4 regions of the Mesorhizobium sp. USDA 3734 genome follow, and region 1 is predicted to be linked to each of the others. Evidence: predicted binding sites of a transcription regulator. Region 1 holds the regulator's gene; each other region holds the start of a gene.

Region 1 (7,157 bases):
GATGACCAGCACGGCGCCGACGACGATGCTCTGCAGCGGCGAGTCGACGCCGAGCAGCACCATGCCGGACTGCAGCGACTGCATCAGCAGCGCGCCAAGCATGGCACCGATGATCGTTCCCGAGCCACCGGCGAGCGATGTGCCGCCAATGACGGCGGCGGCAATGACCAGCAGTTCGTCCAGAGTTCCAAGCACGTTGGTCGCCGAATTCTGCCGGGCCGAGGAGATCGCGGCGGCGATCGTCGCCAGCACGCCCATGATCATGAACACCTTCATGGTGATCCAGCGCGTGTTGATGCCGGCGAGATTGGCAGCCTCGGGATTGCCGCCGATGGCAAAGACATAGCGGCCGAAACGGGTGCGGTTGGTGATGAAGGTCATGACCAGCCCGACGGCGATCGCCATCAACACCGGTATGGCTATGCCGTGAGCGATGAACAGGCCACCTTCGGGAACGGTGATGTTGTTGGCGGCCGCATATCTGTTCACGATGCCGATCGGCCAGGGATAGGAATTGGCGAGCCAGACCGCACCCATGATGACGGCGCAGGTGACGACGCCGAGCAGCGTCTCGGCCCAGATCGGACGCAGCGGAAAACGGAAACGCTTGCGCTGCACCCGCCCGTTGAACAGCGCAAACACCACGGCGAGGCAGGCGACGACCCCGACGACCCAGCTCCAGGTCGCGCCGATCGATCCCGATGGCCCGCCGCCCATGAGCTGAAAGGTGGCGTCAAGCGGTGCCACCGTCTGGCCTGATGTGACCCACCAGGCGGCACCGCGCCAGACCAGCAGTCCGCCCAGCGTCACGATAAAGGCGGGCACTTCGAGATATGCGATGACGAAGCCTTGAAAGGCCCCGATCAGCAGGCCGAGCGCCAGGCCGATGACCAATGCCAGGACCCAGATCCACGGATTGCCGAGTTCGAGCCCGACAAACCGGACCAGGAAATGCACCTGGGCAAAGCCCATCACCATGCCGATCAGGCCTTCGGCGGAACCGACGGAGAGGTCGATGTTGCGCATGACGATGACCAGCACCATGCCGCAGGCCATGATGGCGACCGCCGATGTCTGCACCGACAGATTCCACAGATTGCGCGGCGTGAGAAAGGTGCGGCTGTCGAAATCGAGCGGATTGACGCCAAGGCGCAGGCTGGAAATGACATGCAGCCCGATCCAGATGATCAGCAGGGCGCCGATCATGCCGAGCATGCGGGTATCGATCTCGGTCGCCTTCAGGAACCGGGCGACCGCGCCGAGTTCCGACGCACGTGCTGTGTCGGCCTGCGGGTTGGACGTCGTATCGGTCATGATTTCCTCCCACCGGCTGGCCGTCTGACGCGGATGCCGGAACCCAGCCTAGAAGCTATCCGCGTGATGCGGAAACACAAATCTTTTTGAGAAAACGCCGCGGCTTTTAGGCCGCGGCGTTCAGATATTTCGACGTGATCCAGATCAGTTGCAGGCCGCGACGGTGCCGGCGGCGACGCCCGCGCAGACTTCGTCCTTCTTGATCCAGCCGGCGTCGATGACCACGTTGAGATTGTCCTTGGTGATGGCAACCGGGGTCAGGAACAGCGACTTGACGGTGTTGCCGCCAGGCGTCGTGAAGTCCTTGGCGCCGGCGATGTCGCTCGTCTTCTTGCCGTCGGCGAGCTGCGAGGCGATCTCTGCGGCGTTCTTGCCGAGTTCGCGCGCGTCCTTCCACACCGACACGGTCTGCGTGCCGAGCGCGATGCGGTTCAGCGCGGCGTGATCGCCGTCCTGACCCGAGACCGGCACGGTGCCGGCAAGGCCCTGCGCCGTCAGCGCCGCGACGACGCCGCCGGCTGTGCCGTCATTGGCCGCGACCACGGCATCGACCTTGTTGTCGTTGGCGGTGAGGAACTGTTCCATGTTCTTCTGGGCGTTGGCGGGCAGCCAGCCGTCCGTATAGGCCTCGCCGACATTCTTGATCTTGCCGCTGTCGATGGCTTCCTTGAGCACTTCCATCGAGCCCGAGAACAGGAAGTCGGCATTCGGATCGGCACCCGAACCCTTGATGAAGACATAGTTGCCTTCCGGCTTGACCTTGAACACTTCGCGGGCCTGCATGCGGCCGACTTCCTTATTGTCGAAGGTCAGATAGAAGACGTCCTTGTTCTCGATCAGACGGTCATAGCCGACGACCGGAATACCTTCGTCCAGCGCCTTCTGCACCGCCGGGCCGATGGCCGAGGCATCCTGCGCCAGGATGATCAGCGAATTGGCGCCCTGCGAGATCAGGCTTTCGACATCGGTAAGCTGCTTGCCGGGATTGGACTGCGCATCGGCGGAGATGTACTTGTCGCCGGCGGCCTCGATCGCCGTCTTCATGGCGGCCTCGTCGGTCTTCCAGCGCTCTTCCTGGAAGTTGGACCACGAAACGCCAATGACCTTGTCCTTCGCCTGCGCAACCGACGCGAGCGTCAGCGACATGGCGGCACCCGCCAGGATGGCGGCTGTGAATCTTTTCATAATATCCTCCCTGCGCCGCGTATGGCGCGACCAAACTGACCCGAAGGCCGGCACAGAGGCTCTATTTTTTCGAGCCTCGAAAAAATACTGGTCCAACACCCGAACGCTGTCAACATTGATTCTGATGGATTTTGATGTGCTCGCGAATTTTTTTCGAGCTCCGGAATAAATAAATGACAGAGTGGGCGGCTTCTGCCAGTATTTGCCTGCGTTGCCGACAGCGTTCGAGGGGCACGGAGAGCCGCGGCGACCGGGAGGACTTGAGTAAACATGTCGGTCGGAATCCGCCACGACGATTTGCGCCGGCGCAACCGGGCGATGGTGATTGCGGCCGTGCGCCGCGCCGGACAACCATCACGCACCGAGATCGCCGCGACCACGGGCCTCAGCCACTCGACCATATCGGCGATCTCCTCCGACCTGATCGGCGAAGGCATCCTGACCGAAAGCAAACCAAGCGAGGCCGGCTCGCTCAAACGCGGCCGGCCGCAGGTCGGCCTCGGCCTCAATCCGGAAGCGGCGGCGGTGATGACCGTGGTGCTGTCGCTGAATTTTCTCTCCGTCGCCGTCATCGACTATGCCGGCCAAGTGATATCAGAGGAACAGCGCCGGCTGGACACATTGACGATGTCCCGCGAGGCGCTGATCGGCGAATGCGTCGCCATCGTGCGGCGCCGTCTTGAGGACCCCGACCTTGACGTCCGCAGCGTCGCCCGCATCGCGCTGGCGATCCAGGGCATCACCGACACCCGCGCCCGCGCCATGTTGTGGTCGCCGATCACGCCGCACACCGACATCGCCTTCGCCGACATACTCGAGGACGAGTTCGGCATCCCCGCCACCATGGAAAACGACTGCAACATGATGGCGATAGCGCTGCGATGGCGAGATCCTGATCGCTACCGCGACGATTTCATCGCCATCCTTTTGTCGCACGGCATCGGCATGGGCCTGGTGCTGAAGGGCGAGCTGTTCACCGGCACTCATTCCTCGGGCGGTGAGTTCGGCCACATGATCCATCAGCCGAACGGTGCGCTGTGTCGCTGCGGACGGCGCGGCTGCGTCGAAGCTTATGCCGGCAACTACGCCATCTGGCGCAACGCCAGGCAGTTGGGTGAGGACGCAGAACCCGTCGCCGATGTCAGCGACGCCGACATGCGCGCCTTGGCGACCGCGGCCCGCGAAAAGGATGGCCCCGAGCGCGAGGCCTATCGCAAGGCCGGCGAAGCGCTCGGCTACGGTCTCGGCAGCCTGTTCGCGCTGATCGATCCGGCGCCCGTTGCCATGGTCGGCGTCAGCGCCGCTGCCTTCGACCTGATCGAGCCCGCATTGCGCAAGGCGATTGCCCAGACCGCCGGCGGCCAGCACTCGAAATCGATTTCCTTCGACACCGAGCCGAACGAACTGCCGCTGATCCGCGAAGGCTGCGCCATGCGCGCGCTGACCTTCGTCGACCAGGAGATTTTTGCACCCGGCGCGCAGACGAGATCCGGCCTCACCGGCAAGAACGTGGCGTGAGTTCAAACGAGGGAGTTCAGTCTTCCCTGATCGCGTATCCGGCCCCACGAATGGTGCGGATGACATCCGGCATGCGGCCATTGTTGACCGCCTTGCGCAGCCGGCCGACATGCACATCGACCGTGCGCTCGTCGATATAGATCGTCTCGCCCCAGACATTGTCGAGCAGTTGGCTGCGCGAGAACACGCGGCCGGGATGGCGCATCATGAACTCGAGCAGGCGGAATTCGGTCGGCCCGAGCCGGATCTCGCTCTTCTTGCGATAGACCCGGTGCGACTCGCGATCGAGCACGATGTCGCCGACCTTGAGCACGCTGGACAGCACTTCCGGCTTGGCGCGGCGCAGCAGCGCCTTTACCCTAGCCATGAATTCCGGTGTCGAGAACGGCTTGACCAGATAGTCGTCGGCGCCGGTCGACAGGCCACGCACGCGGTCGCTTTCCTCGCCGCGCGCGGTCAGCATGATGATCGGCAGCCGCTCGGTCTCGGGACGCATTCTTAGCCGACGACAGAGTTCGATGCCGGAAACCGCAGGCACCATCCAGTCGAGCACCAGAAGGTCGGGAACGTTCTCCTGCAGCCGGATCTCGGCCTCGTCGCCGCGCGTCACCACCTCGACCTGGTAGCCTTCGGATTCGAGATTGTAGCGGAGCAGCACGCCTAGCGGCTCCTCATCCTCCACCACCATGATGCGTGGCGCGATCATAGACTGGTCACCCCTGTCGTCATGCCGCCGGCGCGGACATTGCCGTCTCGTCCTGCTTCGGACGATTGGCGGGCAGCTGCGTGCCGGTCAGAACATAATAGGCATTTTCGGCGATGTTGGTCACATGGTCACCGATGCGCTCGAGGTTCTTGGCGCAGAACAACAGATGCGTGCAGGCCGTGATGTTGCGCGGGTCTTCCATCATGTAGGTCAGGAGTTCGCGGAACACCGAGGTGTATTTGACGTCGATGCGTTCGTCGTCGGCACGCAGTTTTGCCAGGGCCGCGGCGTCGCGGGCCGCATACTCCTCGATCACGCCCTGCACCTGGATCAGCACCAGCTGCGCCATTGCGTCGATGGAATGCGACAACTCGCGCGGCGTGACGCTGAGGCCGACGGTGCCGACGCGCTTGGCGATGTTCTTGGCAAGGTCGCCGATGCGTTCGAGATCGCCGGCCATGCGGATCGAACCGACGACATGGCGCAGATCGTCGGCCATCGGCTGCCGCTTGGCGATCAAGGTGATGGCGCGGTCGTCGAGCTCGCGCTGGCGCGCATCCATGATCGCATCGTCGGAGACGACGCGCTGTGCCAGGGCGTTGTCGGAATTCAAAAGCGCCTTGGTGGCGCCACCGACCATCGAGCCGGCGAGATCGCCCATGTCACTGATGAGCCTGCTGATCTGTCCGAGATCCTCGTCGAAAGAAGCGACTGTGTGTTCGCCCATGATCTTGTCCCTCGTATGCCTGAACTCAGCCGAAGCGGCCGGTGATGTAGTCCTGCGTGCGCTTCTCGCGGGGCGACGTGAAGATCTTCTCGGTGCGGTCGAACTCGACCAGTTCGCCCAGATACATGAAGGCCGTCTGCTTCGACACGCGCGCCGCCTGCTGCATGTTGTGGGTGACGATGACGATCGTGTAGTCGGCTTGCAACTCGTCGATCAGCTCTTCGATCTTGGCGGTCGACAGCGGGTCAAGCGCCGAGGCCGGCTCGTCGAGCAGGATGACTTCCGGCTTCACCGCCACGGTGCGGGCGATGCAGAGCCGCTGCTGCTGGCCGCCGGAGAGGCTGAGGCCGCTGGCGTTGAGCTTGTCCTTGACCTCGGTCCAGAGTGCCGCGCGCTTCAGCGCCTGCTCGACACGGCCGTCCATCTCGGACTTGCTGAGCTTTTCATAGAGCCTGACGCCGAAAGCGATGTTTTCATAGATCGACATCGGAAATGGCGTCGGCTTCTGGAACACCATGCCGATCTTGGTCCGCAGCAGGTTGAGATCCTGCGAGCGGTCGAGGACGTTCTGGCCGTCAAGCAGCACCTGACCCTCGGCGGTCTGCTTGGGATAGAGTTCGTAGATGCGGTTGAAGACGCGCAGCAGCGTCGACTTCCCGCAACCCGAAGGCCCGATGAAGGCGGTGACGCTGCGCTCGGGCAAGGACAGCGTGATGTCCTTCAGCGCCTTCGACTGGCCGTAGTAGAAGTTGAGGTTCTTCACCTCGATCTTGATCTTGGCGGCTGCCTCGGCAGCGATCGTCATGTCTGGAGACAACATCTGGCTCATTTGTCCTCTCTGCGTCCGGTCAGGCTGCGAGCAACGATGCTGAGCGCGAGAACCGTCAATGTGATGATGAGTGCACCGGTCCAGGCCAGTTGCTGCCATTCCTCGTAAGGGCTGAGAGCGAACTGGAAGATGGTGACAGGCAGGCTGGCCATCGGCGCGTTGAGATTGCTCGACCAGAACTGGTTGTTGAGCGCTGTGAAGAGCAGCGGTGCCGTCTCGCCGGAGATGCGGGCGATCGACAGCAAGATGCCGGTGACGATACCGGAAAGCGCGGCACGGTAGGCCACCGACTTGATGACCACCCAGCGCGGCGCGCCGATCGCGGTGCCGGCTTCGCGCAAGGCGTTCGGCACCAAATTCAGCATGTCTTCGGTGGTACGCACGACAACCGGGATGACGAGGATGGCGAGCGCGACGGAACCGGCAAGGGCCGAGAAATGCCCCATCGGCCGCACCAGGAGCTCGTAGACGAACAGGCCGATGATGATCGACGGTGCGGACAACAGGATGTCGTTGATGAAGCGCACGATCGTGGTGAGGCGCGAGAAGCGGCCATACTCGGCCATATAGGTCCCGGCCAGCACGCCGATCGGCGTGCCGACGATGACGGCGATGACCGTCATCACCACGCTGCCATAGATGGCGTTGAGCAGGCCACCGGCATCGCCGGGCGGCGGCGTCATTTCGGTGAACACCGACAACGAAAGGCCTGCGAGACCCTTGTAGAGAAGCGCGCCGAGAATGAGCGCCAGCCAGGCAAGGCCGATGCCCGCCGCGACCAGACAAAGCGTCATCATCACGGAATTCCTCGTCTTGCGACGGCGGTGAAGCGATGTGGCTGTCGACATCGGTCAGGCTCCGGTTCGGCGATCGATGCG
Region 2 (7,157 bases), 1.6 Mb from region 1:
CGACCCGCTGATGCCTGGGCACAAGGCCTTCATCCGCATCACCAGCCGGCGCGATCAGGCCAAGCCGCTGACGCGCCTGTTCATGGCCTCAACGCTGCTGTCCCCGCAGCAGGCGATCGATCTCACCAGAGCCCATTGGCAGATCGAGAACGGGCTGCATTGGATGCTCGACGTTCATCTGCGCGAGGACCTCAGCCGTGCCCGCAAGGACAACGCCCCTGCCAACACCGCGCTCCTAAACCGCATCGCCAGAAATATCCTTCAGGCCGCCGACATCGACAAAGTCCCCATCAGCCACCGTATCAAAAAATGCGCGTGGAATGACGACTATCTCATCCAGGCCATCACTCATATGCGATAGCCCTGCCGTTCACGGGGAGAAGGTGCCCGAAGGGCGGATGAGCGACTATCTGGGGTGTCAAGTTGCATTTGCGAAATCGATGCGCGCGTCGCGTGCTTTTGCATTGAGAATGACGAGCAGCTTGCGGGCGAGCGCGATGCGGATGACCATCTTCTCCTTTCCCGCGCCCTGCAACCGTTGATGGAAGGCAGCAAGGTGAGGATCGTATCTGGCGACGGTGCGGGCAACGAGGAAGAGGATGGAGCGCGGGCCTTCGCGACCACCGCGCACCGACCGGCGGCCACTGCGCTTGCCACTATCATTGGCGATCGGCGCGAGGCCCGCGAGCTTGGCGATGGCTTTGTTGGAGAGGATGCCGATCTCGGGCAGTTCGGCCATGAGGCGGGCCACGGTGCGCGAGGCGACGCCCTTGAGCGATCGGAAGGCCTGGTCGAGACAGGCCCACAAGGGATCGTCGTCGATCAGCGAGGCGATCTCGCCTTCGAGCCGGCGGCTCTGGCGCTTGAGCAGAGCAATGACCTCGTCGAGGCTGATGATGGTCTCGGCATCGCGAGCCGCGCTACGGCGCTGCTTCTGGATGGTGAGGTCGCCGGTGACCTGGGAAAGCCGGGCGACCAGCGCCTTGAGCCGTTGCTGGGCCACGCTCGGCGGCGGCGTCGGCTGCAACCGCTTGACCTGCCCGTAACGGGCGATGACGGCGGCATCGATCCTGTCGGTCTTCTCCAGATACCCCATCGCCTCGGCGAAGTAGCGAACGCTCCTCGCATTGGCCATGCCGCAGGGTTGCCCCATCTCCCACAACAGCAGGAAGGCCAACCGTTCGTAGCCGCCACTGGCCTCCATGACGACGAGTTCGACGTCATTGGCCTGACACCAGGCGGCCAGATCGGCGATGCCTCCCGCATCGTTGGCGAAACGGCCTGCCGTTCCGATCGGCTCGATATGGACGTCGAGCCAGTCTTTCGAAATATCTATTCCACAGAGGGTCTTGTTCACGGTAACCTGCCTTGTGCGTGCGATTGGAGCCAAGCGACTATTCGGTCGTGCGTGACGAAGGCGAAGATCCCAGGCTCATCCACGGTTGTAGCCGCAGGGGTAACGGGCGACTTCGCCAAGCCTCGGGCCGGACGGCCATCCAGCCCGAGGCTCAGTCGCTTCCATCGCACAAAATCATCCCTGTGCAGATACAAGGGGCAGCGCGCACTTTGGCAAATGGCCATGCGTGTCCACTCAGACGTTGTCGCGCATGGAAGACAATCTTATCAGTCCGGCGCCGCCCCTCATTGCCCTGCCGGGCATTTCTCCCCGTAGAACGGGGAGAAAGACGCTAATTCACCGTCCGCCGCGTCCCCGGCAGGTCGAGTGAGAAGGCGGGGATGGCGATGTCGAACGTCTCGCCCCGCTTGTTGCGCATCGTGTAGTGCCCGACCATGATGCCGGACGGTGTCGAAAGCGGACAACCGGACGTGTACTGGTAGCTGTCGCCGGGATTGAGTTCGGGCTGGTCGCCGACGACGCCGGGGCCGCGTACCTCCTCCACTCGGCCGGTGCCGTCGGTGATGTGCCAATAGCGCGACAACAGCTGAACGAAATCGTCCGACTGATTGTCGATCGTTATCTGATAGCCCCAGACATAGCGGTTCTCCGAGGGATCCGAGCGGTCCTCCAGATAGAACGGCCTGACCTGCACTTCGATGTTGCGCGTGACGGCGCTGTACATAAGCGGCTCCAAAACAATCCGGTAACTTTCGGCGCTCCTTGCAGGCTGGTCAACGGTGCGCGTCCTTTCATTGCCGACTGAATGGCAGGTGGCGGCAAAGAATGTCATTTAAGTGACACATGACAATGATGGTGTGCGCCGATCAGTGCCGCGCGACTCGGGCGCTCTGTCGAACTGTTGAAATCGGTCGTCCTGCCAGCCAGATTGTTCTGGCGGACCGGTTTTCTGGAGTGACCGGATCTCGATGGAACTCACTCTCATAGCCGCCACGCTTTCGACTGCCCTTATCCTCTCAAATCTCGCCAGCATCGTGCTTGCCGCCTCGCGTCTGAAACGGCGCCGCATTGTCGCGCCGCCGGCCGGCAAGCCGCTGCCGGTGTCGATCGTCGTGCCGTCGCGTGGCGTCGAGCCGTTCACGCACGAGACGCTGGAGCGTGCCTTCTCGCTCGACTGGCCGCACTACGAGCTGATCTTCTGCGTTGCCCATGCCGACGATCCGGTGATCAAAGTGATAAACAGGGCAATTGCCCGGTTTCCAAAGGTGCCGGCCCGGCTTCTGATCGGCGACGATCGCATCAGCGCCAATCCGAAACTCAACAATTGCGTCAAGGGCTGGGAAGCCGCGCGGCACGACTGGGTTGTCCTGGCCGATTCCAACGTGTTGATGCCGAGAGACTACGTCCAACACCTGATGGCTGCATGGCGGCCGGATACCGGCCTTGTCTGCTCGACGCCGATAGGCTCGCGGCCGGCCGGTTTCTGGGCCGAGGTCGAATGCGCTTTCCTCAACACGCTGCAGGCGCGCTGGCAATATGCCGGCGAGGCGCTTGGCCTTGGCTTTGCCCAGGGCAAGAGCATGCTCTGGAACAAGCCGATGCTCGACGCCAATGGCGGCATCCGCGCGCTGGCCGCCGAGATCGCCGAGGATGCCGCCGCGACCAAGCTGGTCAATGGCCTCGGCCTGCGAGTCAATCTCGTCGCCGCGCCCTTCGAGCAGCCGCTTGGCCGGCGCACGTTTGACGAGATCTGGTCGCGTCAGGCCCGCTGGGCGCGCCTGCGCCGCGTCACCTTCCCGCTGTTCTTCGCACCCGAGATCCTGACTGGCGCGGTGGTGCCGCTGGTGCTCGCGCTGATTGCGGCGGCAAGTGCCGGTGTCAGCCTCTGGGCAACCGCAATTGCCGTATTGGCCGCCTTCTATCTTCCCGAGTGCGCCCTGGCCTGGTCCAAGGGCTGGTACCTGTCGCCACGCATGGTTGCCGCGATCATGGCGCGCGACCTGATCCTGCCGGCGATGTGGGCGCGCGGCTGGCTCGGCGGCGCCGTCGACTGGCGCGGCAATGCGATGACCATCGGCACCAAGGCGGCCGAGCTGGAAGAGACGCCGTCCGGCGCCTGAAAGCCCTCTTATTTGGCCTTCAGCGCCTGTGCGATATCCTCTAGCAGATCGTCGGTGTCTTCCAGGCCGACCGACAGTCTGAGCGTGCCCGGTCCGATGCCGAGCTCGGCGCGCGCCTCGTCACTCAGATTCTTGTGCGTCGTCGTCGCCGGGTGGGTGATCAGGCTCTTGGCATCGCCGAGATTGTTGGAGATCAGCACGATGTCGAGCGCATTCTGCAAGGCGAAGGCCGCCTGCTTGCCGCCCTTGACGTCGAGGCAGATCAGCGTCGAGCCGCCCGACATCTGCTTCTTGACGATATCGGCCTGCGGGTGGTCGGCGCGGCCGGGATAGATGACACGGGCGATTTCCGGCCGCTCGGCCAGGAAATCCGCGATCTTGCTTGCGCTTTCCGTCTGCTGGCGCACCCGCAGCGGCAGCGTTTCCAGGCCCTTCAGCAGCGTCCAGGCGTTGAAGGGCGACAGGCTTGGTCCGGTATGGCGGAAATAATCGTGCAGGTTCTCGTCGATCCACTTCTTGTCCGACAGGATGACGCCGCCGAGGCAGCGCCCCTGGCCATCGATGTGCTTGGTCGCCGAATAGACGACGATATGCGCACCGAGCTGCAGCGGCTTCTGCTGCAGCGGCGTGGCGAAGACATTGTCGACGATCAGCCGCGCCCCGATCGAATTGGCAAGCGAAGCGACGGCGGCGATGTCGACCACTTCCAGCGTCGGATTGGTCGGGCTCTCCAGGAAGAACAGCTTGGTGTTCGGCTTGACCGCCTTTTCCCAGTTGGCGATGTCGGTGCCGTCGACCAGCGTCGCCTCGATGCCGTATCTCGGGGCCAGCGTCTCGACCACCCAGCGGCAGGAACCGAACAACGCGCGCGCCGCCACGATATGGTCGCCGGCCTTGGCGCTGCACAGGAGCGCTGCCGTCACCGCGGCCATGCCGGAGGCGGTGGCGCGGGCGTCTTCGGCACCTTCGAGCGCGCACATGCGTTTTTCGAACATGTCGACGGTCGGATTGGCGTAGCGCGAATAGATGAAGCCCGGCTCCTCACCCTTGAAGCGGGCTTCGGCGGCCTGCGCCGTTTCGTAGACATAGCCCTGGGTGAGGTAAATCGCTTCCGACGTTTCGCCGAAACCGGAACGCAGCGTTCCGCTATGCACGAGTGCTGTCTGAGGCTTCCAGTTGCGCTTCTTGGTGCTCATCGCTCTTCTTCCAGACACAAAAAAACCGGCCGCGAAAGTCGCAACCGGTCCATACGGCCTTGCGGCCCGACGGTCCTTTAGCGACTTGTTTAACGTGGCTGCAAGCCGACCGGCCAAATCACCACGGGATAACGACCCTTTAGACCCGCGCCACGCTTGCGTCAATTGCCGGCTTCATTAAGAGGTTTGTACCAAGCAGGTTCCGCAAAAGCCTGCCCTCGGGCTTGACCAGAGGGTGTTCCACGGTTTTGCGGCAAGAACCTGCGACAAGAAAATCGTCCGGTCTTGGAGCGGAGCCAGCTTTGCGGCAGACAGGCATTCTTCCCGATCAGGACATCTCAGCGCTGTTCCAGTCCGGCGCGCTGAAGTCGGCGCGCGCGCTTGACGCCGACCAGATCCAGCCGGCCAGTCTTGATCTCAGGCTCGGCGACAAGGCCTGGCGGGTGCGTGCCTCCTTCCTGCCCGGTCCCAACCACAAGGTTTCGGAAAAGCTCGATCGGCTGAAGCTGCACGAGATCAATCTTGCCGACGGCGCGGTGCTGGAGACCGGCTGCGTCTACATCGTGCCCTTGCTTGAAAGCCTGGCATTGCCGGCAGACATTTCGGCCTCGGCCAATCCGAAGAGTTCGACCGGGCGGCTCGATATCTTCACCCGTGTCATGACCGATCGCGGTCACGAGTTCGACAAGATCGCCGCCGGCTATCATGGCCCGCTCTATCTGGAGGTCAGCCCGCGCACCTTCCCGATCGTCGTCCGCACCGGCTCGCGGCTGTCGCAGATCCGTTTCCGCACCGGCAATGCGCTGCTCTCGGAAGCCGAGCTGCATGAATTGCATCGCGCGCAGATGCTGGTCGCCACCGAGCCGCCGAACATTTCCGGCGGCGGCATCGCGCTGTCGATCGACCTCAACGGCGATCAAAACGGCCTGGTCGGCTACCGCGGTAAGCATCACACCGGCCTCGTCGATGTCGACAAGCGCGCGGCACAGGAGGTCGTCGACTTCTGGGAGCCGATCCACAAAAGCGGCGCCGGCGAGCTGGTGCTCGACCCCGACGAGTTCTACATCCTCGTCAGCCAGGAGGCGGTGCATGTGCCGCCGCTCTACGCCGCCGAGATGACGCCCTTCGATCCGCTGGTCGGCGAGTTCCGCGTCCACTATGCCGGCTTCTTCGATCCGGGCTTTGGCCACTCGGCGTCCGGTGGCACCGGCAGTCGGGCGGTGCTGGAAGTGCGCAGCCACGAAGTGCCGTTCATCCTCGACCATGGCCAGATCGTCGGCCGGCTGGTCTACGAGCACATGCTGAAGCGGCCGCAGGCACTCTACGGTACGGATCTCGGCTCCAACTACCAGGCTCAAGGCCTGAAGCTGTCAAAGCATTTCCGCGCCGCGCGCTGAGCGCCTATACCGTCAGGCAAAATACTTGCCTGTACCGGCGCGCCATGCTTGGCTGCCTTGCTGGTCGTCAAGCTGGCGGCGTTCAAGGGGAACCAAGAAAATGCAGATTTCGAAATGGATCATATCGGCAGCAGGTGCTGCCATGCTGGTGCTGGCGGCCGGGTCGCTGTCGCAGGCGCAGGAGAAGATCAAGATCGGCACCGAGGGCGCCTATCCGCCGTTCAACACCATCACAGCGGACGGCAAAGTCGAAGGCTTCGATATCGACATCGCCAATGCGCTGTGCGCGCAGATGAAGGTCGAATGTGAAATCGTCACCCAGGACTGGGACGGCATCATTCCCGCCCTGCAGGCCAAGAAATTCGATGCCATTATCGCTTCCATGAGCATCACCGAGGAACGCAAGAAACAGGTCGCCTTCACCAACAAATACTACACGACGCCGCTTGCGCTGGTGGCGCCGAAGGACAGCGATCTCACCTCGACCGAACCGGCAGCCCTTGCCGGCAAGACGGTCGGCGCCCAGGCTTCGACCACGCAGGCCGACTATGCCCAGAATGCCTATGGCAAGGCGGGCGCCGAGGCAAAACTCTACCCGACCCAGGAAGAGGCGATCACCGACCTGACCAACGGCCGTCTTGATGCCGTTATCTCGGACAAGTTCGTGCTGATGGACTGGCTGAAGAAGGCAAGCGACGGCTGCTGCAAACTGGTCGGCGACGTCAAGGGTACGGAAACGCAAGCAGGCATTGCTGTGCGCCTGGAAGACACAGCACTGCGCGACAAGCTCAACGCGGCCATCGACGCGATCGTCGCCGACGGCACCTATAAGAAGATCCAGGCCAAATATTTCGACTTCGATATCTATTGAGGTTGCCAATCTCCTCCCTCGCGGGGGAGATGCCCGGCAGGGCAGAGGGGGGCGCGAAGGATCGCGACCTCTCCCTCCCAGCAGCCAGGAATAGCCTGCAGTCAAAGTTAGTCGATTGAGACGCCGGAGGGACAGCGCCCCCCTCTGGCCTGCCGGCCATCTCCCCCACAAGGGGGGAGATTACGCTGTCAAAGCGCCTTCACCGCCACCTTCACC
Region 3 (7,157 bases), 3.9 Mb from region 1:
AGCCCGGCTGCGGTGCGTCTCGACGAGCTGCCCTCCACGCCGACCATGTACTATTACGACCTCAGGGAGTTTGCCCGCTATTTCGACCCGGCATTGCTCGTCGACGTCGAATTCGGCGACGTCATCGAGGTGCCGAAGGTGCCGACGCTCGTCAAGGATCGGCCGATCCGCGCGGACGACAGCAATGCGGTGATCATGAAATTCAACAAGTTCCGGCATTTTCACATGCCGGCCGACGCAGCTGCATTCGCCGACAAACGCCCGGTCGTAGTCTGGCGCGGCGATCTCAACAATCCGATACGGACGAGGTTCCTGGACGCCGTGCGCGATCTGCCGTTCTGCGACGCTGGCTCACACAAGCCGTATGCGCCGGCCGAGTACAGCAAACCTTTTCTCAGCATCAGCCAACAGCTGCGTTGCCGCTACATCGTCTCGCTCGAAGGCAACGACGTGGCGACCAATCTCAAATGGATCCTGAATTCCAATTCGCTCTGCCTGATGCCGTTGCCGACATACGAGACATGGTTTGCGGAAAAGCAACTCGAGGCCGGTGTCCACTATGTGCCGCTCGAGCCGGATTTCGCCGATGTCGCGGACAAGGTGCGCTATTTCGAACACCACCCGGCCGAGGCGCAACGCATCATCGCCGCGGCCAATGCCTATTGCCGCCAATTCTCCAACGAGCAGGACGAGCAGGCGATCTCCCTGCTCGTGCTCTACAAATATTTCGTGCTCAGCGGCCAGATCGACCCTGATCCCGAGGTCTGGCGTTTCATCCAGGGTTAATGCATGCGCCCAAAAGTGGCGCCGGTTTTGGGAGGACGACGTGTATGACAACAGAAACCTAAAGCGCGGTGCCTAAATCCGTTCAACCGCGCCGCGCTTTAGAACGCCGCGTGCCTCGGCACCCGCTCGTCAGATGCCGCTGCGGTCAAGAACGAGATCAGCGGGGCCGAAGCGGTCCTTTGCGGTCAGTTGCTGGTGCCAGTAGGGATAGAGCAGGGGTGGCCGGCTGACCGCGTCGAGGCGGCTGCGTTCGTCGTCGGCGAGCACCAGGCTTGCCGCCGCGATATTGTCCCGGAACTGCGTTTCGGTCCTGCCGCCGATCACCAGTGAACTGACGGCCGGCCGGCCAAGCAGCCAGGCCAGTGCCACCTGCGCCGCCGACACGCCGCGCTGGGTGCCGATCTCGACAAGCACATCGACGATCCGCCACAGCCGGTCCTCGTCGCGGATCGGCGGTTCCGACCAGCCGGCGAGCTGGCGGGCGGTGGGGCTGTCGCGGCGGTATTTGCCGGACAGCAATCCGCCGGCAAGCGGGCTCCAGACCAGAACGCCCAGCCCCTGGTCGACGGAAATCGGCAGCAATTCATACTCCGCCTCGCGCGCTTCCAGCGTGTAGTGGATCTGCTGGGTGACGAAGCGCGGCTGGTGATGGCTGTCGCTGATGCCGAGCGCCTTCATCACCTGCCAGCCGGAATAGTTGGAGCAGCCGACATAGCGGATCTTGCCTTGGGCAACCAAAGTATCGAGCGCGGCGATGGTTTCCTCCAGCGGTGTCACGCCATCCCATTCGTGCAGGAAGTAGATGTCGATGACGTCGGTCCTAAGCCGCTTCAGGCTCTTCTCGCATTCGCGGATCAGATGGTGGCGCGACAGGCCTTCATCGTTCGGACCTTTGCCGATCCGCATCCGCGCCTTGGAGGCGATCAGCACGTCGCCCTTGCGCTTGCCGCCGAGCGCTTCACCGATGATCTCTTCCGAAATGCCGTTCGAATAGACATTGGCGGTGTCGATGACGTTGATGCCGGCATCGATACAGAGGTCGATCATCCGGCGCGCCTCGTCGAGGTCGGTCTTGCCGACCGCCGAAAACGCGCCGGCGCCGCCGAAGGTCATGGTGCCCATGGTCAGTGTCGAAACTTTCAGGCCGGAACGGCCGAGGGTGCGGTATTCCATGTCAGTCCTCGCGATTGCGTTGGGAAGGGGGCTGGGGAGGGTGCCCCGAATGTGGCCGCTATTTGTAGGACAATTTGGGCGGCTTGTCTCCATGCCACGACGACGGATCGATCATGTCTCGACGGATTGGCGGCCGCCGTGATCGCGCTCGGGCTGCAATAAAACCGTCATTGCCGGCCTATATTGAAGTCGGCTCAGGGTGTTGCCGTTCCGGCCATAAGCCGGGAGTTTGGGGCGCCGGACGTGGATCGACAGAGCGTGCAAGCGGAGCAGCTGATATGACCGAGCTAAAACAGAATTCTCCTGCCAAGGACTGGCTTGAAGCCGAGCTCGCCGACACGCTCGACGAGGACTATGAGCTCGAAATGTCGGAGCCGGCGCTGTCGATGGAGATCGCCAAGATCTACAAGAACGCGCATCCGCCTTCGATCGATCGCATGCAGTATTTTCGCGAGTTGATCACCTTGCAGTCCGAATTGATCAAGCTGCAGTCCTGGGTCGCCTACCACAAGAAGAAGCTGGTGGTGATCTTCGAGGGGCGCGACTCGGCCGGCAAGGGCGGCGTCATCAAGCGGATCACCCAGCGGCTCAACCCGCGCATCTGCCGTGTCGTGGCACTGCCGGCGCCGACCGAGCGCGAGAAATCGCAATGGTATTTCCAGCGCTACGTGCCGCATCTGCCGGCTGGCGGCGAGATCGTGCTGTTCGACCGCTCCTGGTACAACCGCTCGGGCGTCGAGCGGGTGATGGGTTTTGCCCAGCCTGATCAGGTGGAAGAGTTCTTTCGCGACGTGCCGGAGTTCGAGCGCATGCTGGTCCGCTCGGGCATCACCGTGGTCAAATACTGGTTCTCGATCACCGACGAGGAACAGCAGATGCGCTTCCTGATGCGCATCCACGATCCGATGAAGCAGTGGAAACTGTCGCCGATGGACCTGCAGTCGCGCGTGCGCTGGGAGCAGTACACCAAGGCCAAGGAAGAGACCTTCGTGCGCACCAACATCCCGGAAGCCCCCTGGTTCATCGTCGAAGGCAACGACAAGAAGCGGGCGCGGCTGAACTGCATCGACCACCTGCTCAAGCAGATGCCCTATGAAGAGGTCCCACACGAAGAGATCACGTTGCCGGAACGCGTTTTCAATCCCGAATACGAGCGCCAGACGCTGCCGCGCGAGCTCTACGTGCCGGAGAAGTATTGAGATAGACGAAGCTGCGATCCCCGTGGGGGAGATGCCCGGCAGGGCAGAGGGGGGCGTGCAGGATCGCCAGCCTCTCCACAGCCTGTCGAAAACAGGCCAAACGCAAAGCCGCTATGGATTGAAGCGCTGGAGGGACAGCGCCCCCCTCTGGCCTGCCGGCCATCTCCCCCACACGGGGGGAGATTGGCTCTCCACCTAAACCCGCTTGATGACCACATGCGTGGCGAGCGGCGTCGCCACCTGCTCGCTGCAGACATAACCGAGCTTGAGCATGTCGAGGCCGGCAAAAAGGTTCTCGCCCGCGCCGAGCAGCACCGGCGCGATCGCCAGATGCATCTCGTCGATCAGCTTCTCCTGAAGGTATTGCTGGATGGTGGCGACGCCGCCGCCCACCCGCACGTCCTTGCTATCAGCCGCTGCTTTTGCCTGTTCAAGCGCCGAATGGATGCCGTCGGTGATGAAATAAAAGGTCGTGCCGCCCTCCATGACGATCGGTTCGCGCTTGTGGTGGGTCAGCACGAAAACCGGCACGTGGTATGGCGGGTTGTCGCCCCACCAGCCCTTCCAGCTATCGTCAGGCCATTCGCCGCGGATCGGCCCGAACATGTTGCGGCCGAGGATCCAAGCGCCGACATTCTCGAAGCTGCGCGCGGCAAAGTCCTCGTCAATGCCGTCCGCGCCGCCTTCCTCGCCGAACATCTTTCGGAAGGTGCGGGTGCCGAAAGCCCATTTGTGCAGGGATTCCCCGCCGACGCCGAGCGGATTGGTCAGATCTTGATCGGGACCGGCGCCGTAGCCGTCGAGCGACAGGCTGAAAGCGTTGACGCGAAGTTTGGACATGCGAGTCTCCTCGATAACCAGTTGTATTTTGCAAGCAGTTGTTTTGTAGCAAACTGATTGTGAATTGCAAGCGGTATTTTCAAGTTCGAACGAAGCCCAGGCTATGGGTCAAGCGACCCTCCTGTGGATTCCCCGGCCAGGAGCCGGAAATTGTTAGGGATGTCGAAGCGGATTCGCCGACATCGGTCGCCGCGACCGGCCTTCGTCGGAAGAGAAATTATCCCTTCAGCAGTTCCGCCACTTCGGGCGCGAAATAGGTCAAGATGCCGTCGCAGCCGGCGCGCTTGAAGGCGAGCAGTGATTCCAGCATCGCCTTCTCGCCATCGATCCAGCCATTGGCACCGGCAGCCTTGATCATCGAATACTCGCCCGACACCTGATAGGCGAAGGTCGGCATCTGGAATTCGTCCTTGAGCCGCCGGATGATGTCGAGATAGGGCAGGCCGGGCTTGACCATCAGCATGTCGGCGCCTTCGGCGATATCCTGCTCGGCTTCGCGCACCGCCTCGTCGGAATTGGCGTGGTCGATGTAGTAGGTCTTCTTGTCGCCCTTGAGCAGGCCGGCGGTGCCCACCGCCTCGCGATAGGGGCCGTAGAAGGCCGAGGCGAATTTGGTCGCATAGGACATGATCGCCACATCCTGGAAACCGTTGGCGTCGAGCGCGTCGCGGATGGCGCCGATGCGGCCGTCCATCATGTCGGACGGCGCAATGATGTCGGCGCCGGCCGCCGCCTGGATGACGGCCGCGGCGGTCACCTGTTCCACCGTCTCGTCATTGACGATGATGCCGTCGCGCAGGATGCCGTCATGGCCGTGGCTGGTGAACGGGTCGAGCGCGGCGTCGGTGATGATGCCGATCTCCGGCACCGCATCCTTGATCGCGCGGGTGGCGCGGTTGATGACGTTGTTGGGGTCGAGGATGTGCGAACCGGTCTGGTCGCGCAGCGAGATGTCGACATTGGGGAAGGTGGCGAGGGCGGGAATGCCGAGTTTTGCCGCGCGTTCGGCCTCCTTGACGGCGAGATCGATCGACAGGCGGAAGACGCCCGGCATAGCGGCGATCGGCTCGCGGATATTCTTGCCGTCAACGACGAAGATCGGCCAGATCAGGTCGTCAACCGAAAGCCTGTTCTCTTGCACCAGACGGCGCGACCAGTCGGCCTTGCGCATGCGGCGCAAGCGGCGGCTGCCGGTGATGTCGTCGACGCTGCGCGCGCCGGCTGGCTTTGTCGGGGTGAATTTGTTCATCGCCAAAACTCCAGATCGGCGGCTTTTATCACGAGCCCTTGCCGCTGACCAATGCGACACGTTTGTGCCAGCAAATCGCCCTGAGGGCAGCACGGCCTGTCAAGGCGATCCATTGCCCGAAAGGACCTGAGCAGCACCGCGCATGGCGACACGAAACGCTTCGTCGAAACTAACGCCGCGCACTTGCCAATGATAGGTCTTCCCGTCCTCTTTAAGCCGCCAATCGGCGATCCAGCCCAGTTCCTTGTCGCTCCACACGAGGCTGCCGGCCAAGACTTGGCGGCTGCCAATACTTCTTGCAACACTGCCTAGCAGTTCGGGTGAGATAGGCCCCACCTCGTCGAAAGTGAGTCCGGCCTTGGCGAGCGCGGCCCTGTTCGGAACGACAATCGACATCGCCATGGGGCCTGCGGCCGATTGAAAAGACTCTATCATGTACGGGTTTTCGTCCCCGTCACGGGTAAGGACGAAATGTCGGCGCGAGTCATCCACAGCTAGGACGACCGAGAGCGTCGGCCGTTCGGCCAGCCAGGGCTTGCTGCCGAGCGAAGCCAGCACCGGGTCGATCGTCGCCGGCGTGTACTGGCAATAAAGGTCATGCGGCCGGTCATGCGTACCTTGCTCGTCATGAACCGGAATGCCTTCCATGCGGTCGCGGTAACGGAAGCCAGTGACGAAGCCGCCGGCCTTGTCGCGCAGTGCCGTCATCTCCGGTTTTTCCAGCAGGCGTTGGTCGCCGGAAACCCGGACCAGAACCGCATCGAGGCAGATCTTGAAACCTGCCTGGCGGTTTGGCTCGCCCTGGCCGGTGACGATGGTCTGAGAGCTGTAGAGGTCCTCGATATCAGCCGCCCTGGCCGGACTATTGGCGGCTAAGAGAACTCCAGCCAGAACAAGGGCTACGCGCAAAAGATACCGCATGGCTCTCCGCTCGGTTTGAGGCCTGTCATCCATATGCTGGATCACTCTGCATCCAGCAGCGACGGCGGCAGGTACAAGGCATGTCAGCCTTATCTAAAGTCAAATCCTTTAGATTCGACACACTGTACATGAGCACCCGCTGGGATTGGTGGAAGGGTTGTTATGGCGTCTCTTTTCGCCAGATCTTCCAATAAGGGCCCAAAGCACTCGTCAAATTTATCGGTGTTGAGTTCGATTGCGGATTCAAAGCAAGAAACAAATTGTGCATCATGGTATTTTGCGTTCTCGCTGGAGGAAACGCGCATAATGAGGGCTTGAACAAGAGTTAGAGGGACAAGCAAAGAGTCAGCCTTATAGCCTTCACCTAATTCTTCCAATTTAGGAATTTGCCCGTAGCGGTGAGCCAGAGCCGCCAGGGAAAAAGCAATGTCGTCATTTTGCTGTGCGTCTGCTGGTTGCCAAGGATGCTCTCCTCTGGCCGCGAGAGCCGAGAGCATAAGATACGAATATGTCTCATTGTTTTCCCGGGTCGACCAAAACAAATGCCAAGCCCCGTCGCAGTCGTTGATTTCGTTGAATTTTGACAGCTTGGCGTTGACGGTATCCCACGTTTCGCCTGATGCCGGTTCTGCGGGCGAGCATCCTATGGCCAGAGCGGCTGTCAAAAAACCTGTCGCAAGAAACTGTTTTGCAATCATCTTCGCCACCCTCCGTCCCCTTGCATTCTAAGTCGCGGCCGCGTCCTGAACAAATCTCGTGAAGTCGGTTGGCGGGTGCCCGACCAAATGCTCGCAGGCGTCCGTAACCCGTTGATAGCGGCCCTCTTCTATGGATCGGCACAAGGTCGAAAAGGCATGCGGCCAAGGATCCTGCATTTCCGCCCATGCGCGTTGAAGGTAGTCCGCGGGCGAACAGGGAGCGAACTCAAGACGACGGCCGAAGGCCGAACCTGCGGCCGCGGCCATTTCGTGAAACGACAGCTTCCGTGG
Region 4 (7,157 bases), 7.2 Mb from region 1:
GTTCAGCACCGGCGGCAGGTCGTAATAGGACGATCCGTGCAGGGCGGCGTGCTGGAATTCCCAGTCGGCATCCTTCGCCCATTCCGTTTCCTCGAACTGGTGCTGGACGTAGAACAGCCAGATGCCGGCCGAACCGGCGAGGATGACGATCGGCAGATGGACCACCAGGAACGCGCCGGGGCCAACGAACCAGATGAGGAGGGCTGCTGCAACTGCGATACCAAGATTGGTGGTCATCGACGATACCCAGGGCGTCAGGCCGCCGCGCATCATGCCGACGGGCAGCCTTTGCTCGAAGATGAACAGCCAGATCGGCCCGAGCCCGAACATCACCAGCGGGTGGCGATAGAGACGATAGGCAAGACGGCCTCGCCATGACATTTGCCGGTATTCGGCAACGGTCAGCGTCCTGATGTCGCCCATGCCGCGTTCGTCAAGATTGCCGGCGCTGGCGTGGTGCGTCGCGTGAGCGCGCCGCCAGCAGTCGTAGGGTGTCAGCGTCAGGATGCCGAGCGCGCGGCCGATCCAGTCGTCCGCGTAGCGATTGGCGAAGAAGGAGCCGTGGCCGCAATCGTGCTGGATCATGAAGATGCGAACCAGAAACCCGGCCGCGGGAAGGATCAGGATCAGTCCCCACCAATGGCCATAGGCATAGGCTGCCGAGGACAATCCCCAGAGCACGGCGAACGGGATGAGTGTGATGGCAAGTTCGATGGTGCTGCGTCGCCTGTCAGGCTTCTTGTAGCGCGCCAGAATCTTCAACCAGGCGCGCTTGCTGTTGGCGACCGCCTCAGGGGAAATCATGTTCATCAGGAAGCATAGGCGGGGTGCCCCGCCACCGCAAGACAACAATCACGCAAAATTACTGTGCGTAATTGTCGCGTGGCTTGGCGGCCGAGCCAGCCAACCGCAAGCCCGACCCGCTTGATGATACGCCGCCGAAGCGGCTGGCTTTCAAGCCCGATCGTTCAGGAATCCGAAGCTCTCTTTGTCGTCTGAGCATCGGGTTTTCCAGTTTTGGGGGCCGATCTTCATTCGCGATCGAGGATAGGGCAGCCGCGCTCGGTTCCGAAGGTCACGCGCACGCGGTCGCCCCGCTGTATGCCACGGACCCGGATCTCCCGGCGGCCGACGGCCTCTATCCTGGCGCGGCGGATGCCCATTCGGTCCGCCTTGTCGAGAGCCCGGTCTTCCGTGCAGCCTCGCGACTGACGGCGGTCGCGCCGGTCGTCGCGACGGGGACCTTCACAATCGTCATAGGCGGGATCGCAATCTTCCATGAGCTTCAGCCGCGGGCCATGTTTGCCCAATTGCAGCTGCAGATCTTCTGCTTGTGCCGGAAAGGCCACCAAGGTGACGGCGCCGAGGCCGACAAGCGCCGAAAGCAATGATGTGATCGAAACCTTGCGCATTACGTCCTCCATTTGAACCACAACGCATCCATCCTTAGATGGTTCGGCTCTCTCAGGCTATTGCCGATAGAGGTTTGCTGCCAAGATTGGTCGTCGTGTTACCGTCGGCGCCAGCCGACGTCACCGTTCTCCGCTCCGTCGAGGCGGTCGAGCAGCTCTCTGAAGCGGTCGGGAAGGTCGGCCTCGGTGCGGAAGGCCGGCAAGGTGCGCAGAAAGCGCGTCACCGTCTCGGCGCCGAACTGACGCCTGACCTCGGTGGCCAGCCCTTCTACCTTTTCGCCCTTGTTGCGGGTCATCATCTCAAAATCCTGTGTCGGCTTCGAAACTCCTCCAGCAGGGGAATGGTTCCCCCATCACGCCGTTGTGGCAAGCAAAGCCGGCGGTCAGGGTAAAATTTGAATTAAAATCGAAATGTCTTGCCTGTCGTTGCTCAGCCCTGACTGATCGCCTCCACAATCGCTTACCCCTTGATTTTTGGCCGCCGAACCTCGATATCGGGCACAAAATCCACATCATTCGAGATTGACGGGAAACGGCGATGAGCGACCAGGCAAAAGACGAACGCGCGCCCGATGAAGTCGAGGCAACCGAGGCCACTGCCGAGCGCACGGAAGGCAGCATCGACGGCGACTATGAAGCCCTTGTGCGGCTGCTGAAGGAAAATGAAGAGCTGAAGGACCGCGCGCTGCGCGTGGCGGCCGAGATGGAAAACTTGCGTCGCCGCACGGCGCGCGACGTGCATGACGCGCGCACCTACGCGGTCGCGAATTTCGCTCGCGACATGCTGTCGGTGTCGGACAATCTGCGCCGCGCGCTGGACGCGATTCCCGCCGAGGCCAAGGCGTCGGGTGACACCGGCTTCAAGGCGCTGATCGAAGGCGTCGACTTGACCGAGCGCGCCATGCTGTCGGCACTGGAACGGCACGGGGTCAAGAAGCTCGCGCCGGAAGGCGAGAAGTTCGATCCCAATTTCCACCAGGCGATGTTCGAAGTGCCCAACCCGGATGTCCCGGCCAATACGGTGGTCCAGGTCGTGCAGCCGGGCTATTCGATCGGCGACCGCGTGCTGCGTCCAGCCATGGTCGGCGTCGCCAAGGGCGGCCCGAAGCTCGCCGCTGCCGAAGCGCCAGTCGAGCCGGGGCCTGTCAATGAGCAGGCCGAGAAAGATGCTTAATTGAGGGCAGTAGGGGGGGTAAGGCAGTAGGGCAGTAGGGCAGCAGGTAAAAAGGGGAGTCGCACCAAGGGTGCGGCTTCGTGCTAAACATACTGCCCTATTCCCTTGCTCCCTGGCCTGCCATGAACCCCATCGCGCTTCTCGACTATGCCGGTGTCGCCGTCTTCGCGGCGACCGGGGCGCTTGCGGCTTCGCGCAAGCAGCTCGACATTATCGGCTTCCTGTTCCTGGCCAGCGTCACAGGGATAGGCGGCGGCACGCTTCGCGACGTCATCCTCAACCTGCCGGTTTTCTGGGTCGCCAACTCCGGTTATGTGCTGATCTGCGCCGTGGTTGCGGTGCTGGTCTTCTTCAGCGCGCATCGTGTCGAATCGCGCTGGAAATGGCTGCTCTGGCTCGACGCCATCGGGCTCGCCGCCTTTTCGGTGATGGGCGCGGCCAAGGGACTGGCGATTACCGGTTCGCCGGTCGTCTCCGTCGTCACCGGCGTGCTCACCGCCACCTTCGGCGGCATTCTGCGCGATCTCCTGGCCGGCGAGCCATCGGTGCTGCTCAGGCCTGAAATCTACGTCACAGCGGCCCTTGCGGGTGCCGGCCTCTACACACTTGGCGACCTTGCCGGGCTGCCGCCGCTCGCCTCCGACCTCGCCGGTTTTGCGGCGGCGTTCCTGGTGCGTGGCGGCGCGCTCAAATTCGGCTGGTCGTTTCCGTCCTACAAGAGCCGACCAGGCCGGCGGCCGGAAGATATTCGGTGAAGAGAGGGAATAGGGAATAGTCACAAGAGCGTGAATCGTGGCGTCTTCTCTACTGCCTACTGCCTACTGCCTACTGCCTACTGCCTACTGCCTACTCACGCAGCGAAGCGCTGGGCTTCCCCGCCATAATAGTTGACGTAGCGGGCGCCGATTTCCTTGACCGGCATCACGACGAAGACGTCGACCGTCGAGAATTCGCGGTCGATGACGCAGCCGTCACCGATGCGGGCACCGACGCGCAGGTAGCCCTTGACCAAAGGCGGCATCGCAGCGATCGCCGCCTTGGCATTGACGGCCTCGATCGGCATCAGATCCATCGAGCAGTAGCGCCCGGACACGGCGCGCACGTCCCAGGCCGAATTCGTCCGGCAGTGGTGGGCGAGGTAGGTGAGCGCCTCTGCATGCGCTGCAGGCACGGTGCCGTGGAAGGACGCGCAACCGGTCATCACGCCGATTTCGTAATGGTTGATATAGGCCCAGATCCCTTGCCACAGCGCCTCGATGGTGCGCTTCGAGCGGTATTCCGGCAAAACGCAGGAGCGGCCGAGCTCGAGAAAACGCTGGCCGGGGTGACGGGCAATGAGCTTGGTCAGCTCAAATTCACCTTCCGAATAGAACCCTCCGGCCGTGGCCGCGATTTCTTGCCGCAGCAGCCGATAGGTGCCGACGATGCGGCGATGTTCGGGACCGGAAAGCGTGGTGTCCAAAACCAGCAGGTGGTCGCAGAGCGGATCGAACCGGTCAGCGTCACGGCGGTCATGGGCCCGGAACAGGTCCTTCTTGGCGCCAAGTTCATCGTAGAACACCCGGTAGCGCACTTCCTGCGCGGCCGCGATCTCGGCCTCGTTGCGAGCGAGCCGCACTTCAAGATTGCCTATACGGCCCAGTGCCGCGCCCTTTATGACGGAATCGACGTTACGTCCGGCAAGCAAGGCGCTGCTGGCGTTCGGCCGAGTGTCACATTCCGGCATAACTGTATGCACGAGTGATTCTCCTTCGAGCCATCCCTCTTGGCACGGGGATACGGTGTAGGTGCAACAGGATTGTGACAGTACCGTGATACGAGGTCGTGGGCAATACTTCGTCGGCTGGCGAATACGATCAACCGGCTACGTTTAAGTGATCGCACGGCGCGGAATGGGCGATGGAAAGCTCAGGCCGCGACCTGTCCCTCGACGGCATTGACCAGCGCCTCAGGGTCGAGCGGCTTGGTGACAAAGCCGCTGGCGCCATGGGCCAAAACCGCATGGCGGGTCTTTTCCTGGCTGTCGGCCGACAGCACCATGATCGGCACCGGGGACACGGCGGTTTCTTCCTCATGGCGGCGGATGGCGGCAATCGCGTCCAGCCCGTCCATGACCGGCATATGCAGATCCATCAAGACCACGTCGAAGCGGTCCCTGTGCCCGGCGCCGGTGACAGCTTCGACGGCGGCCTTGCCGTTGCCGACCACCTTGACGCGATGCCCTGCCTTCAACAGCGTGGCGCGGGCCAGCATGGCATTGATGTCATTGTCCTCGGCGATCAGCACCGACAGGCCCCGCTGGCGGTTGCCGACGGCGCGCAGCGACGGCGCGCCGCGCTTTTCCGGCTGCGGCTGGGCGAGGCTGGGAGCATGGCTGCTCAACAGCACACGCAGAAGCGTTCCGCCACGCACTGGCCTGGCCAGGAAGGTCGCGTAGCCGCTGGCGCGGAACTCGCCAAGCATGCCGCGGTCGGTCGGCGCGATCAGCGTGATGGCCTCGCAGTCGGAGAAACCGCTCTGGCGCAGGCGCTTGAGCAGCCTTCCATCGCTTTCTTCCATGGCCGCATCGACCAGAATCACATCGCAGCCGGCGGCGAAGGGCGCGGCCTGCGCAGCGGTGGTGGCGACGTCGACCGCGCCGCCATTGGCGCGGATGGTGCGGGCGATGGCGTCGGCCTCGACGGTGTTTTTCGACAGGATCACCGCGTGCCTGCCCGAGAGCGCGTTCTGGCGGCCCTGCGGCGCTTCGGTTGCCGCTATCGCCGGGATTTCGAAGACGAATTCGGAACCTTGGCCGAGCCGGCTGGATACCGAGATCGTGCCGCCCATGGCGGCCACCAGGCGCCTGGAGATGGCAAGACCGAGGCCGGCCCCGCCATGCGTGCGCGTCGACGTGCCGTCGGCCTGCTCGAACTCCTCGAAAATGCGATCCAGGTCCTCATCATGCAGGCCCGGACCGGTATCGGCGATGGTGAAGCATACGCGGTCGCTGGTTTCGGTGCGCGCGCGTGCGATGCTCACCAACACGCCGCCGCTGTCGGTGAACTTGATGGCGTTGCCGATAAGGTTGAGCAGCACCTGCCTGACCTTACCCGGATCGGCGGTGATCAATTGCGGCACGTCGGGTTCGACATGGCAGCCTAGCCCGATACCCTTGGCGAAGGCGCGCGCGGCCAGCAACTCGATGATGTTGTCGGCGATCTCGCGCACCGACATCGGCTGTGGCTCCGGGTCGAAGCGCCCGGCTTCGATCTTGGAGTAGTCGAGAAGATCCTCGATCAGGGCGAGCAATGCGCTGGCCGAGGTCGAGACGGCGCCGACATAGGTCTGCTGCTCCGGCGACAGGCTGGTGTCGGCCAGCAACCTGGCCATGCCCATGATGCCGTTCATCGGCGTGCGGATTTCATGGCTGACGGTGGCGAGGAAGCGCGATTTGGCCTGGCTGGCATATTCGGCCCGCTCACGTGCGGTGATCAGCGAGGATTCGGCGCGTTTGCGGGCGGTGATGTCGCGAGCGATCGCACGATGCGAAACCGCATCGCTGTCCTTGTCACGCACCGACAGTTCGATCCACGAGAACCAACGCGGGCCGCTCGGCGTACTGATGGCGACATCGGTGGAACTCAGGCACTCATGGTCGGAAAAGGCGGCATCGGGAACGATGCCAACCTCAATGCCGAGTGCCGCCAGGGTCTTGCCGGCAAGGTCGCGTTGATCGACTTCGACGAGATCGGCGAAGACCTTGTTGGCATAGACGATGTAGCCATCGCGGTCGCGATGGATGACGAGATCACCAAGCGCGTCGATCAGGCCGCGAAAGCGCTCATCGCTCTCCTGCATTTCCCACATGCGGTCGGCCAGCGTCTCGATCTCGGCGCGGCTGCGGGCAGTGGTTTCGTCAAGAAGGGCGGCGGTGCGGTGTTCGCTCCGCCTGGCGCGCAGATGTACGGCAAGACCGGCAAGGCCGGTTGCCAGCAATGCGACGCTGATGAAGATCGGTGCCCCGGTCAGATGCGCCAGCCCGGCCACCACCACGATGGCGACGAATGTCAGAAAGGGCAGGCCTTCGCGCCCGGAGAATTCCGGCTCGGGCACCAGCGACGGCGCGGCGACGAAGCGCCGCGTCGACGTCGGCGGGGGCGCCGCATCGACGTCGTCGCCAGTGTCCGCCTCTTGGCTGCCGGATTCCGCGATCATGCGAAATCCTTGCCAGACAGAGATTATGGAAAATTGCGGCGGATCGTTCGAATTTTAGCGGATGAGCGCTTTTTGCCGCCGCAGCGGCGGATTTGCCACCAGACATGGCGGTTTCCGTCCGCCTTCCCGGCAGTCGAGCGGGTTCACATGTCCACGACGACGCGGCCGCGGATCTTGCCGTCGACGATGTCGCGCGCGGCATCGATGATACCGTCGAAACCGATGGTCCTGGACAGGCTGGCGAGCTTCTGCAGATCGAGATCGGTGCCGATGCGTCGCCATGCCTCGAGGCGGACCGCCTTCGGCGCCATCACCGAATCGATGCCGAGCAATGAGACGCCACGCAGGATGAAGGGGGCCACGCTGGTCGGCAG

The links. The regulator PhoB, encoded in region 1, activates phosphate uptake and scavenging genes when phosphate is short. The targets are predictions, from matches to a motif close to TGTCATNNANCTGTCAT.
Region 2: a site for PhoB is predicted at 2,184-2,200, ahead of ACZ89F_RS27660 (ceramide glucosyltransferase). Genes of this name have one in related genera too.
Region 3: a site for PhoB is predicted at 2,114-2,130, ahead of ppk2 (polyphosphate kinase 2). Genes of this name have one in related genera too.
Region 4: a site for PhoB is predicted at 4,376-4,392, ahead of olsB (l-ornithine N(alpha)-acyltransferase). Genes of this name have one in related genera too.

Annotation. Positions count from the first base shown of each region.
Region 1 covers NZ_JBWCCW010000001.1:7,367,466-7,374,622, reverse strand. The annotation lists gene ACZ89F_RS35390 (sugar ABC transporter permease) at 1-1,314, opposite strand, end outside; gene xylF (D-xylose ABC transporter substrate-binding protein) at 1,459-2,499, opposite strand; gene ACZ89F_RS35380 (ROK family protein) at 2,770-4,017, shown strand; gene phoB (phosphate regulon transcriptional regulator PhoB) at 4,034-4,723, opposite strand; gene phoU (phosphate signaling complex protein PhoU) at 4,743-5,450, opposite strand; gene pstB (phosphate ABC transporter ATP-binding protein PstB) at 5,476-6,279, opposite strand; gene pstA (phosphate ABC transporter permease PstA) at 6,276-7,127, opposite strand; gene pstC (phosphate ABC transporter permease subunit PstC) at 7,131-7,157, opposite strand, start outside.
Region 2 covers NZ_JBWCCW010000001.1:5,766,982-5,774,138, reverse strand. The annotation lists gene ACZ89F_RS27675 (ISAs1 family transposase) at 1-361, shown strand, start outside; gene ACZ89F_RS27670 (IS110 family RNA-guided transposase) at 419-1,357, opposite strand; gene apaG (Co2+/Mg2+ efflux protein ApaG) at 1,689-2,081, opposite strand; gene ACZ89F_RS27660 (ceramide glucosyltransferase) at 2,326-3,477, shown strand; gene ACZ89F_RS27655 (O-succinylhomoserine sulfhydrylase) at 3,486-4,673, opposite strand; SAM riboswitch at 4,731-4,808, opposite strand; gene ACZ89F_RS27650 (2'-deoxycytidine 5'-triphosphate deaminase) at 4,976-6,070, shown strand; gene ACZ89F_RS27645 (ABC transporter substrate-binding protein) at 6,171-6,941, shown strand; gene araD1 (AraD1 family protein) at 7,130-7,157, opposite strand, start outside.
Region 3 covers NZ_JBWCCW010000001.1:3,442,178-3,449,334, reverse strand. The annotation lists gene ACZ89F_RS16935 (glycosyl transferase family 90) at 1-786, shown strand, start outside; gene ACZ89F_RS16930 (aldo/keto reductase) at 916-1,959, opposite strand; gene ppk2 (polyphosphate kinase 2) at 2,238-3,158, shown strand; gene ACZ89F_RS16920 (dihydrofolate reductase family protein) at 3,354-3,998, opposite strand; gene hemB (porphobilinogen synthase) at 4,216-5,247, opposite strand; gene ACZ89F_RS16910 (DUF2066 domain-containing protein) at 5,347-6,168, opposite strand; gene ACZ89F_RS16905 (hypothetical protein) at 6,258-6,875, opposite strand; gene ACZ89F_RS16900 (NAD(P)H-binding protein) at 6,894-7,157, opposite strand, start outside.
Region 4 covers NZ_JBWCCW010000001.1:141,713-148,869, forward strand. The annotation lists gene ACZ89F_RS00680 (fatty acid desaturase) at 1-810, opposite strand, end outside; gene ACZ89F_RS00685 (hypothetical protein) at 1,032-1,412, opposite strand; gene ACZ89F_RS00690 (hypothetical protein) at 1,511-1,711, opposite strand; gene grpE (nucleotide exchange factor GrpE) at 1,951-2,586, shown strand; gene ACZ89F_RS00700 (trimeric intracellular cation channel family protein) at 2,709-3,341, shown strand; gene olsB (l-ornithine N(alpha)-acyltransferase) at 3,437-4,312, opposite strand; gene ACZ89F_RS00710 (hybrid sensor histidine kinase/response regulator) at 4,495-6,783, opposite strand; gene acuI (acrylyl-CoA reductase (NADPH)) at 6,927-7,157, opposite strand, start outside.